Regions from separate parts of the Kitasatospora sp. NPDC096128 genome, predicted to be linked through region 2. Evidence: riboswitches for the same ligand, from Rfam matches in the RefSeq annotation. Region 2 holds a riboswitch; the other holds the start of a gene.
The links. Region 2 has a riboswitch for glycine ahead of gcvP (aminomethyl-transferring glycine dehydrogenase). Riboswitches for the same ligand answer to the same signal wherever they lie in the genome.
Positions count from the first base shown of each region.

Region 1: linked by a shared signal. The riboswitch ahead of gcvT (glycine cleavage system aminomethyltransferase GcvT) and the one ahead of gcvP (aminomethyl-transferring glycine dehydrogenase) in region 2 are both predicted to bind glycine.

Region 1 is NZ_JBEOSP010000006.1:51,479-57,569, reverse strand. It holds gene glyA (serine hydroxymethyltransferase) at 1-664, opposite strand, end outside; gene gcvH (glycine cleavage system protein GcvH) at 747-1,127, opposite strand; gene gcvT (glycine cleavage system aminomethyltransferase GcvT) at 1,228-2,349, opposite strand; glycine riboswitch at 2,596-2,700, opposite strand; gene ABTY61_RS09115 (enhanced serine sensitivity protein SseB C-terminal domain-containing protein) at 2,886-3,683, shown strand; gene ABTY61_RS09110 (enhanced serine sensitivity protein SseB C-terminal domain-containing protein) at 3,799-4,749, shown strand; gene ABTY61_RS09105 (ABC transporter permease) at 5,208-6,091, shown strand, end outside.
Region 2 is NZ_JBEOSP010000010.1:215,149-221,239, reverse strand. It holds gene ABTY61_RS14570 (DNA polymerase IV) at 1-140, shown strand, start outside; gene ABTY61_RS14565 (MFS transporter) at 315-1,805, opposite strand; gene ABTY61_RS14560 (PRC and DUF2382 domain-containing protein) at 2,047-3,147, opposite strand; glycine riboswitch at 3,371-3,474, shown strand; glycine riboswitch at 3,476-3,607, shown strand; gene gcvP (aminomethyl-transferring glycine dehydrogenase) at 3,711-6,091, shown strand, end outside.

The sequences.
Region 1 (6,091 bases), on a different contig from region 2:
CCGCGTACGGCACCGGGTTCGGGTGCAGGCCCGCGGCCACCAGGCCGGCGAAGTGCGCCATGTCCACCATGAGCAGCGCGCCGACCTCGTCGGCGACCCGGCGGAACGCGGCGAAGTCCAGCTGGCGCGGGTAGGCGGACCAACCGGCGATGATCAGCTTCGGCTGGTGCTCCTTGGCGAGGCGCTCGACCTCGGCCATGTCGACCTGGCCGGTCTTCTCGTCGACGTGGTACGCGGCCACGTTGTAGAGCTTGCCGGAGAAGTTGATCTTCATGCCGTGGGTCAGGTGACCGCCGTGGGCCAGGCTCAGGCCCAGGATGGTGTCGCCCGGCTGGATCAGCGCGAACATCGCGGCGGCGTTGGCCTGCGCGCCCGAGTGCGGCTGGACGTTGGCGTGCTCGGCGCCGAACAGGGCCTTGACCCGGTCGATCGCGATCTGCTCCACCACGTCGACGTGCTCGCAGCCGCCGTAGTACCGGCGGCCGGGGTAACCCTCGGCGTACTTGTTGGTGAGCACCGAACCCTGGGCCTCCATGACCGCCACCGGGGCGAAGTTCTCGGAGGCGATCATCTCCAGCGTGGTCTGCTGGCGGTGCAGCTCGGCGTCGACCGCGGCGGCGATCTCCGGGTCGAGGGCGTGCAGGGACTGGTTGAGAACCGTCATGGTGTGGTCTTCCCGGGGAGGAGAGCGGAGGGACGGTGGGGGTGGGACGGGCCGCGGTGCGGCGGCCCGCCCCGGGGGTGGCTCAGCCCTCGGCGTGGGTGAGCTTGTCGTACTCGGCGGCGCTGAGCAGCGTGTCGGTGGCCTCCACGCGGACCTTGAACAGCCAGCCGCCCTCGAACGGGGCGCTGTTGACCAGGCTGTTGTCGTCCAGGACGTCCTGGTTGACCTCGGTGACCTCGCCGGTCACCGGGGAGTACAGGTCGCTGACCGACTTGGTCGACTCCAGCTCGCCACAGGTCTCGCCGGCGGTCACCGTGTCGCCGACCTCGGGGAGCTGCACGTAGACGATGTCACCGAGCGCGTCGGCGGCGTGCTTGGTGATGCCGACCGTCGAGACACCGTCCTCGGCGGCGGTCAGCCACTCGTGCTCCTTGGTGTACTGCAGGTGCTGGGGGTTGCTCATGGCGTCATTCTCCAGGATGGGAAGCGGGTACGACGCAGCGGGCCGCCGCACGGACGGCTCCGACGTGCGCGGACGGGAAAACGAGGGGGCCGCTACGGCCTCAGCGGGCGCGCTTGTAGAACGGCAGCGCGACGACCTGGACCGGCTCGTGCTTGCCGCGGACGTCCACCGCGACGGTGCCGCCGGGGGTGGCGTGGGCCGCGTCGACGTAGGCCATCGCGATCGGCTTGCCCAGCGTCGGGGACGGCGCGCCCGAGGTGATCCGGCCGATCGGGGCGCCCTCGGTGGAGACCACCGTGTACTCGGCGCGCGGCACCCGCTTGCCCTCGGACACCAGGCCGACCAGCACCTTCGGCGGGTTGGACTCGGCCGCGGCGGCGGCCCGCTCCAGCGCCTTGCGGCCGATGAACGCGCCCTCGTTGGTGGTCTTGTCGAAGCGCACGACCCGGCCCAGACCGGCGTCGAACGGGGTCAGGTCGGTGGACAGCTCGTGCCCGTACAGCGGCATGCCCGCCTCCAGGCGCAGCGTGTCACGGCAGGACAGGCCGCACGGGACCAGGCCGCGGCCCTCGCCGGCGGCGGTCAGCGCCTGCCAGACCGGCTCGGCGTCGGCCGGGGCGCAGAAGATCTCGAAGCCGTCCTCGCCGGTGTAGCCGGTGCGGGCCAGCAGGACGGACTTGCCGGCGACGGTGGCCGGGAGGATCGCGTAGTACTTGAGGCCGGGCAGGTCGGCGTCGGTGGTCCCGGCCAGGATGCCGGTGGCCTCCGGGCCCTGGACGGCGATCAGCGCGTAGGTGTCGCGGTCGTCGGTGACGACGGCGTCGAAGCCCTTGGCCCGGGCGATCAGCTCGTCCAGCACCAGCTGGGCGTTGGAGGCGTTGGCGACGACCAGGAAGGCGTCCTCGCGCAGCCGGTAGACGATCAGGTCGTCCAGGATGCCGCCGTCCTCGGCGCAGATCATGGTGTAGCGGGCGCGCAGCTCGCCGAGCGCGGAGACGAAGCCGACCAGCGCGTGGTCCAGCATCTCGCCGGCCTGCGGGCCGGTGACGGTGATCTCGCCCATGTGCGAGAGGTCGAACAGGCCGGCCTTGGTGCGGACGGCGAGGTGCTCCTCGCGCTCGCTGCCGTAGCGCAGCGGCATGTCCCAGCCGGCGAAGTCGGTCATGGTCGCGCCGAGGGCGCGGTGCAGCGCGTCGAGCGCGGTCAGGCGGAGGGACGACATGGCCAGGAACTCCTCGGTCGGGGCACTCAGGGGTGCGCGCGCCGGACCGGACCCGCTCGGGGACCGACCCCGCGCGCGGGCATGCGGCGGCGTGGGTCTCCCCATCTGTCGTCGAACCTGAGAGCTTCACCGCCCACCTGCCCGCAGCCGGCACCAGCGTCGGCTGGTTCCAGCATCGGGGACAGGACGGCGGCTTGCACCGTGGGTGGGCGCGCGAGCGGGTCGCGCGCCGCTTTCCAGATGTGCCTAACCCGCGCGGTAGGGGGGCCTGAGAGATTCCGGGGAGGACTTGCTCCTTCGGCGCCGGCTGTGCCTCCTGAGGGGCACTCCGGGCTCTCCCGCGCGGGTTCGAGCGGCCGGTGTGGAGTTGTGGGGGCCCGCGGCGCATGCCGTCGGACGCGCACATCATGGCACGTCCGCGCGGAGGAGGGGAGAGGGCCCCGGTCACACCGAGGTCGGGCGCACCCACGCCCTAAACTCTCCCCGTCGGCGCAGCAGTGGGCGGCCGACCCGGCAGGAGGCCGGATCGGCGGCGCATGGAGTACCCGGTGGAGCAGCAGCAGGGGTGGGACGGGCCGCAGGCGGTGCCGTCGGGCGGCGCGTGGCCGGCCAACGAGCTGGAGCAGGTGCTGACGGCCGCGCTGGGCGACCCGGGGGCGACCCCGCGGGTGATCGAGGTGCTGGCCCGCAGCCAGGTGTGGATCCCGCTGCCGGCCGGGGGCGACCCGGCCGGGCAGTCGCTGGACCTGCCGACCGTGGAGCTGGCCGGGGCCCCGTACGTGCCGGTGTTCTCCTCGCAGGAGGTGTTCCTCCAGCAGGCGCCGGGGATGGCCTTCGCGGTCGCGCCGGCCTGGGAGTTCGCCCGCGGGCTGCCGCTGGGCGTGGGCATCGCGGTCAACCCCGAGGCGGCGGTGGGCATCCCGGTGCCGCCGCAGGGCGTGGCGGAGCTGCGCCGCGGCCCGCGCGAGGACCGCTGGGAGCAGCAGCCGGAGGCGCCGACGGGCGGCCGGGTGGCCCTGCGCGAGCCGGTGCCGGGCGAGGACCCGGAGCACTTCCTGGCCGCCTGCCGGGCGGAACTGTCTTCCCTGCCGGGGGTGTTGACCGCGCGCCGGGCGCTGGCCAGCATCGAGGGCGAGCCGACCGTGATGTTCGTGGGCGTGCAGCTGGACCCGGCGGCCCCGGCCGACCCGGCTGCGGTGAACGAGGCGCTCGGGCGGGCGCTGGGAACCGCGCCGCTGCCGGGCGGCGTCCACCTCGTGCTGCTCGACCTCGCCGACGACCCGGTGGTCGAGTGGCTGTTGACCCGGGTCATGCCCTTCTACTCGCGGGTGTGAGCGGGGATCCTTCACAGGCACGTCGCCGTGGCGGTGGCCGGTGCCGCGCCATAGGGTGCGTGCAGGCGGCTGACGGGCCGGCGGGTTCAGGAAAGAGGCGCGGCGAGGTGGGCGCATGAGTGCGGGAACGGGAGCGGGCGGGGCGCCGGGGTCCTGGGGCCAGGCTCCGGCCGGACGCCCGGGCGCGGACCCGGGCGGGTTGGAGCAGGCCCTGCGCGAGGTCGCGCCGGAGCGCTTCGACGCGTACGAGCGGCTGCTGCACGCGCTGGCCGACGGCCAGGTCTGGATGCTGCTCTGGCACGGCACACCGGGCAGCCCGGACGCCCAGTACGGGAACATGGAGATCAGCGGCCACGGGTACGCGCCGGCCGTCACCTCGCCCGAGCAGCTGACCGCCTCCGGCTGGGCCCGGGCCCACGAGGTCATCTCGGGGCGGGAGATCGCCGCTTCGCTGTACCGCACCCGCTGGGGCCTGTGGCTGAACCCGCACGCGCCGGGCGGCGGGGTCGGGGTGCCGTGGGCGGACCTGCGGCGGGTGGCCGCGGGCCTGGACCGGCTGCCGGCCGGTCCGTTGAAGCTGAGCGAGCCGCAGGTGAACGCCCAGCAGTTCTTCGCGCTGCTGGAGCGGCAGGCCGGCGAGGTGCGCGCGGTGCGGGCGCTGCGCCGGGCCTGGGTGCAGCCGGCGGTGGGGGAGCCGTACCTGGCGATCGGCCTGGACCTGTACGAGAGCTCGCCGCCGGCCGTGGAGGCGGTGCGGGCGCTGATGCAGCGGGCGATCGCGGTGGCCCCGGAGGGGCTCGCGGTGTCCACGGTGGCGATGGCGGACGAGTTCGACCCGGTGGCGCTGTGGATGCGCGCCAACGCGCGGCCGTTCTTCGACCGGGAGGCCGGGCGCCCGCCGACCGGTCCGTACCCGTCGGTGCCGCCGCCGTACCCGGGGCAGTCGATGCCCGGCCAGTCGATGCCGGGGCAGTCGATGCCGGGCTACGCGTACGGTGCCCAGCCGCCCGCGCCCGGCTGGGGTCAGCAGCCCCAGCGGCAGTGGCCCGGCTACCCAGGGCGCTGATTGGCAAACGCAGGAATTGCCAAAATCTTTCAGACGAAGCCGACTTGATTCGCCATCAGGTCGGCTTCGGTCGTTTCCGGGCGAATTTCCACACTCTCCGCAGACGTAGCTTGACATGCCTGTTACACCCGTGTGAAGAGGTATATGCCGAAGACCGGACGGGTGCATGCAGGCAGATCACAGTTGGGCATCTGTCGGTTGTCAGGGCTGGCGCAAGCCAGTTCGGATAGCAGAGAGTTCTGCGCAACGCATCGCGCGTCTGGAAACCCCACGAAGGTGAACGCGCACGCCGACCGCTCGATCCACGCGACGCCCATCCCGCGTGGAGGCAGTGCCCGTGCACGACGCACTGCCGCGACCACCTGCTCCTAGCACCTCCGCACGTCCGCAGCCGTACCGCCGAAGCCGGCGCCCGGCACCCGTGGGCCGGCCACCGTCGGCGAGGGGACCAACTGACCATGACCGCACCCATCACTACCGCCGGGAACGAACCCGAGGCGCCCGCCTCCCCGAGCCCGGCCAAGACGATCGAGGGCCGCTCCCTCGGTCGGATCGCCTGGACCCGCTTCAAGCGGGACAAGGCCGCCGTCGCCGGCGGCGTCGTGGTGATCCTGCTGATCCTCCTGGCCGTGCTGTCCGGGCCGCTCGAGGCCCTGTTCGGGCTCGACCCCGACACGCCGAACTCGGACCTGCTGGACGCCAACCTCGGTGGACTCCCGCTCGGTGACTGGGGCGGGATGAGCGGGGACCACCTGCTCGGCATCGACCCGCTGCAGGGCCGCGACCTGCTCGCCCGCGTGGTCGACGGCTCCTGGGTCTCCCTGCTGGTCGCCTTCGGCGCGACCCTGCTGTCCAACACCATCGGCACCGTGCTCGGCGTGATGGCCGGCTACTACGGCGGCTGGGTGGACACCCTGATCAGCCGGCTGATGGACGTCTTCCTGGCGTTCCCGCTGCTGCTGTTCGCCATCGCGATCTCCGCCTCGCTCCAGGGCGGCGCGTTCGGCCTGCACGGCCTCCCGCTGCACATCCTGGTGCTGATCTTCGTGATCGGCTTCTTCAACTGGCCCTACATGGGCCGGATCGTGCGCGGGCAGACCCTCTCGCTGCGCGAGCGGGAGTTCGTCCACGCGGCCCGCAGCCTCGGTGCGCGCGGCCCGTTCATCCTGTTCAAGGAGCTCCTGCCCAACCTGGTCGGCCCGATCCTGGTCTACTCGACCCTGCTGATCCCGACCAACATCCTCTTCGAGGCCGGGCTGAGCTTCCTCGGCGTCGGCATCCAGCCCCCGCAGTCCTCCTGGGGCGGCATGCTCGCCGACGCGAAGAACTACTACCAGGTCGA
Region 2 (6,091 bases):
CGCCGTGGAGCGGGCCGGGGCGGGTGCGGACCTTCGCGGTGGACGATCCGGCGCTGGAGCCGGCCCGGCCGCTGCCGCTGCGCGAGCCCGAGCCCGCGTCTGGGGACGAGAACCTCGACGGGGACGGTGAAGGCGTCTGAGGCGGGCACGGGGGCCCGGGGTGGTGCCGGGGAACGCGGAACGGCCCCACCCGGTAGGAAGTACCGGATGGGGCCGCATACCGTGCCGGACCCCGGGCGGTCGTGATGCCCTCGCGACCGAGCGGAGGCCGGGCCCGCGCGTCCTGTCCCTGAGCGCGCGGGCCGGACGCCTCGTCAGGCGTCGGTCTTGGCCAGCTGGGGGCTGGAGTCCTGCCGGGCCGCGCCGCCGACGACCGTGGCGGTCGGCTTGGCGGTGCGGATCAGGAACGGGACGGCGCCGGCGATGATGCAGACGACGGCCGTGACCCAGAACGCGTGCTTGTAGGCGTCCAGGGTGGGCAGCAGAATCGGCATCTTGATCGGGAGCTTGATGGTGTCGCCGGTCAGGATGGCGGTCATCACGGCGGTGCCGATCGCGCCGCCGACGGTGCGGAGCACGGAGTTCATGCCGTTGGCGATGCCGCTCTGCTCGACCGGGACGGCGCCGTTGATGAAGGCGGGCATCGCGGCGAAGGCGAGGCCGATGCCGAGGCCGAAGATCGCGGAGGCGGTGTAGATGTCGCCTTCGGCGCTGTGGCGCAGGGCCAGGTAGGCCATCGCGATCGCGCCGAGGACGCCACCGAGGACCAGCGGCAGGCGCGGGCCGCGGCGGGCGATCAGCAGGGCGCCGATCGGGGCGGCGATCATCGAGCCGATCGCGGACGGCAGCAGCATCACACCGGCGTGCAGGACGCTCGCGGTGAAGCCGTAGTGGGCCAGCTTCTCCGGGGTCTGGGCGAAGTTGCTGATGACCATGAACGAGCCGTACATGCCGAAGCCGATCAGCAGGCCGGCCAGGTTGGTGAAGGCGACGGCCGGGCGGCCCATCATCTTCAGGTCCACCAGCGGGTGGGCGACCTTGGTCTCGATGACGCCCCAGATCAGGGCGACCACCGCGGCGACGGCGAACAGGCCGAGGGTCTTGGTGGAGGTCCAGCCCCAGTGGTTGCCCTGGCTGACCGCGACCAGCAGGGCGGAGAGCCAGCCGGCCAGGGTGATCGCGCCGAGCGGGTCGGCGCCGCCCTCCTTGTCGGTCACCGGGTCGGTCGGGACCCGGAAGGCGACCAGGGCGACCGCGAGCAGGCCGAAGGCCAGGCCCATCCAGAAGATCGACTTGTAGTTCCAGTGCTCCAGCAGCAGGCCGGTCGCGACCAGGCCCAGGCCGGAGCCGACGCCCATCGAGGCGCTGATGGCGGCGACGCCGCCGGTCACCTTCTGCTTGGGCAGCTCGTCCCGGACGATGCTGATCGCCAGCGGCATCACGCCACCGCCGGCGCCCTGGAGGACGCGGGCGACGATCAGCCAGGTGAAGGAGTGGGTGCAGACCGCCAGCGCCGAACCGGCGACCAGGCCGGCCAGCGAGATCAGCAGCATGGGCTTGCGGCCCCGGAGGTCGCCGAAGCGGCCCAGCAGGGGAGTCAGCACGGCGGCGGACAGCAGGTTGGCGGTCATCAGCCAGGTGATGTTCGACCCGGAGACGTCCAGTTCCTTGGCCAGCGACGGCAGGATCGGGACGACCGCGGTCTGCACCACGCTGAACGACAGCATCGCCAGGATGAGGGCCGGCAGGACCCGGGCGTTGCTCTGCTTCTCGGCCGCGGTGGTGGGCTGTGGTGCCTCACTCACGGTTGCTTCCTCCCGTACATAGTGAATGAACTGAAGTAACTTTGCAGGGAGATACTTCAGAGTGTCAAATATCGAGTGGTTAAGATTTGGCAAAGGTGAAGATCTCGCCTGCCACGGACCGGCACTGACGGGCGCTCGGGCGGGGCTGCCGCCGGGGGGAGGTGCAGGTGATCTCGGGCATGACAAGGGCCCCGGATGTCGAGTCCGGGGCCCTTGCTTCGGGGCGGGCGGGGCGGGGCGGTCAGGCCAGCGGGCGCAGGGCGGCGGGGCGGGAGCCGTCGGCGACCTGGTTGAGCGGGGTGCCCGCCTCGGCGGGGGAGTCGGACGGGGTCTCGGGGGCCGTGGCGTCGTGGACCTCGACGTGCTCGCGGCGGAGCTCGTCCCGGACCACCTCCTCCTCCGTGTAGCGCTCGACCACCAGGCGGACCCGCTCGATCGGGGCGAGGTACTTGCGGACCACCGGCCGCTCCTCGCGGAGGGTGACCTCCTCGATCGCCTCGTCGATCTCCTTCTCGGTCAGCGAGTCCCGCTCGGCGTCGCTGACCGGCATCCGCTCCACCCGGACCCGTTCGCGGACCACCGGGACGCGGCGCTCGACCTGCTCGCTGGTCACGTACTTGCGCAGCTTCGCGGTGCCCAGGACGTGCCACTCGGTGGTGATCTCCAGCCGCTCCTCGCGGCAGGTGATCTCGACCGGGCCGCTGGGGGCCGAGGAGGCGGCGGTGCCGTTCGGAGCCGGCGCGGTCGCGGCGGGCTGCGGCTTCGGTTCGACCGCGGGGGCGGCGAGCGGTGCGGTCGCGGTGCCGTTGGCGACCGGTGCGGGGGTGCTGAGGGTTCGCACGTGGGCCTCCGTGGCGGTGTCGGTGCTGGTGTGGGTGGCGGTCGTGGTGGTCATGGCGGTCGTCGTGGGGCCGGGGTCGGCGGAGTGGAAGGCGATCGGCTTGGCGGTCCCGGTGGCCGTGGTGGTGCCGAAGTCGAGGTCGGGCCGGCCGTCCCGGGCGGGCTCCTCGGCGGCCGGGCGGCCGTCCACGGGGGTGTCGAGGCCGTAGTAGCGGTAGAGCTGGAGTTCCTGGGCGGGAGACAGGTGTTGGCCCACGCCGAAGTCCGGCGAGTCCTTGACCAGCGACTTGTCGTAGGGCACCCGGAGCTCGTCGCCGGAGAACTCGCTCGTGGTGAGCGGGACGAAGGCGTCCCGGCCGAAGATGCCGGTCCGGACGGCCGCCCACTCCGGATGCCCGGTGGCGTCGTCCAGGTACACCTCGTCCACCGTGCCGATCTTGTCTCCGTTGCGGTCGACCGCCTTGTGGCCGATGAGGTCCCGGGGGTCGATGTCGGTCTGCACTCTTTCCTCCAAGCGCTGCGCCTGCGGAACTCCCGCAGGTGAGGCGGCCGGAGCACCCGTCCCGTCCGCCACTTCACACCAAAAGCCATGAATCGGACGGGCGCGACCGGGGTGCGCCGGACGGGCTCGGCACTGGGCCGTCCGGGGGACGCGCGTAGACCCGGAGTGACCCGACGCACCCGTGATCGGAAGGCCTCCCGCTGGTACCCTGGGCCGCGACCGCCGAGCCCGCTCGGGAGAGTCCCCGACAGCGAAAACCGCTGGTCGGGGCGCCGAAGGAGCAACTCCTCCCCGGAATCTCTCAGGCATCCGTACCGTGCGGGATAGGTCACTCTGGAAAGCAGGGCAGGACCGCCGGCGCGGGAGCCGACGATCACCACCCTCACCGACGGTGCAAGCCGACGAAGCGCCACAGCGCGACGTGCGGGCGAAGCTCTCAGGTCCCGATGACAGAGGGGGAGGCCTTTCGGGTCCGCCCGCCCAGACCGGTCCGCTGTCCGCAGCGGCGCGGCCGACCGGCGTGCGCACCCCCGCCGGTCCGTGACCAGGAGGCCTCGACCACCATGAACGCCCAGCCGAACGCGGGACGCCCCACCAGCGCCTCGACCCTCACCGAGCTTGAGCTGGCCAGCCCCTTCGAGAACCGCCACATCGGCCCCGACGCGGCCGCGCAGGAGAAGATGCTGGCCGCCGTCGGCTACGGCTCGCTCGACGAGCTCGCCGCCACCGCCGTTCCCGAGGCGATCCGCTCCATCACCGCCCTGGACCTGCCCGGCGGCCGCAGCGAGGCCCAGGTCCTCGCCGAGCTGCGCGAGCTGGCCGGCCGCAACCAGGTGCTCCAGCCGATGATCGGCCTGGGCTACTACGGCACCTTCACCCCGCCGGTGATCCTGCGCAACGTCATGGAGAACCCGGCCTGGTACACCGCCTACACCCCGTACCAGCCGGAGATCTCGCAGGGCCGCCTGGAGGCGCTGCTCAACTTCCAGACCCTGGTCTCCGACCTGACCGGCCTGCCCACCTCCGGCTCCTCGCTGCTGGACGAGGGCACCGCGGCCGCCGAGGCGATGGCGCTGGCCCGCCGCGTCACCAAGGTCAAGGGCGGTGTCTTCCTGGTCGACGCCGAGACCCTGCCGCAGACCATCGCGGTGATCAACACCCGCGCGGTGCCGACCGGTGTCGAGGTCGTCGTCGCCGACCTGTCCGAGGGCATCCCCGCCGAGATCGCCGAGCGCGGCGTCTTCGGCGTGCTGCTCCAGTACCCGGGCGCCACCGGCGTGGTCCGCGACCTCACCCCGGTGATCGAGCAGGCGCACGGCCTGGGCGCGATCGTCGCCGTGGCCGCCGACCTGCTGGCGCTGACCCTGCTGAAGTCTCCCGGCGCGCTCGGCGCCGACATCGCCTGCGGCACCTCGCAGCGCTTCGGCGTCCCGATGGGCTTCGGCGGCCCGCACGCCGGCTACCTCTCGGTGCGCGCCGAGTACGCCCGCTCGCTGCCCGGCCGCCTGGTCGGCGTCTCCGTCGACGCCGACGGCAACCGCGCCTACCGTCTGGCCCTGCAGACCCGCGAGCAGCACATCCGTCGCGAGAAGGCCACCAGCAACATCTGCACCGCCCAGGTGCTGCTCGCCGTGATGGCCTCGATGTACGCCGTCTACCACGGCCCGGACGGCCTGGCCGACATCGCCCGCCGCACCCACCGCTACGCCGCCGCCCTCGCCGAGGGCCTGCGGGCCGGCGGCGTCGAGCTGCTGCACGGCGAGTTCTTCGACACCGTCACCGCCGTCGTCCCGGGCCGCGCCGCCGAGATCGCCGCCGCCGCCCGCGCCAACGGCATCAACGTGTTCCAGGACGGCGAGGACCGGATCTCGGTCTCCGCCGACGAGACCACCACCCGCGAGCACCTGGCCGGCGTCTGGGCCGCGTTCGGCGTCCCCGCGGTCGAGGTCGCCGAGGCCGCCGACGCGCTGCCCGCCGCGCTGCTGCGCGAGGACGAGTACCTGACCCACCCGGTCTTCCACAGCCACCGCTCGGAGACCGCCATGCTGCGCTACCTGCGCCGCCTGTCGGACCGGGACTACGCGCTGGACCGCGGCATGATCCCGCTGGGCTCCTGCACCATGAAGCTCAACGCCACCACCGAGATGGAGGCGGTGACCTGGCCCGAGTTCGGCCAGCTGCACCCCTTCGCGCCGGTCGACCAGGCCGCCGGCTACCTGACCCTGATCCGCCAGCTGGAGCAGCAGCTGGTCGAGGTCACCGGCTACGACGCCGTCTCGATCCAGCCGAACGCGGGCTCCCAGGGCGAGCTGGCCGGTCTGCTGGCCGTCCGCGCCTACCACCACGCCAACGGCGACACCCAGCGCGACGTCTGCCTGATCCCGTCCTCGGCGCACGGCACCAACGCCGCCTCCGCGGTGATGGCCGGCATGCGCGTGGTCGTGGTGAAGACCCTGGTCGACGGCGACGTGGACGTCGAGGACCTGAAGGCCAAGATCGAGCAGAACCGCGACAACCTGTCGGTGCTGATGGTCACCTACCCGTCGACCCACGGCGTGTACGAGACCCAGATCACCGACATCTGCGCCCTGGTGCACGAGGCCGGCGGCCAGGTGTACGTCGACGGCGCCAACCTGAACGCCCTGGTCGGCCTGGCCAAGCCGGGCAAGTTCGGCGCGGACGTCTCGCACCTGAACCTGCACAAGACCTTCTGCATCCCGCACGGCGGCGGCGGCCCGGGCGTCGGCCCGGTCGCGGTGCGCGCCCACCTGGCGCCGTACCTGCCGAACCACCCGCTGCAGGAGGAGGCCGGCCCGGCCACCGGCGTCGGCCCGATCTCGGCCGCGCCGTGGGGCTCGGCGGCGATCCTGCCGATCTCCTGGGCGTACGTCCGGCTGATGGGCGGCGAGGGCCTCAAGCACGCGACCCAGGTCGCCGTGCTGAA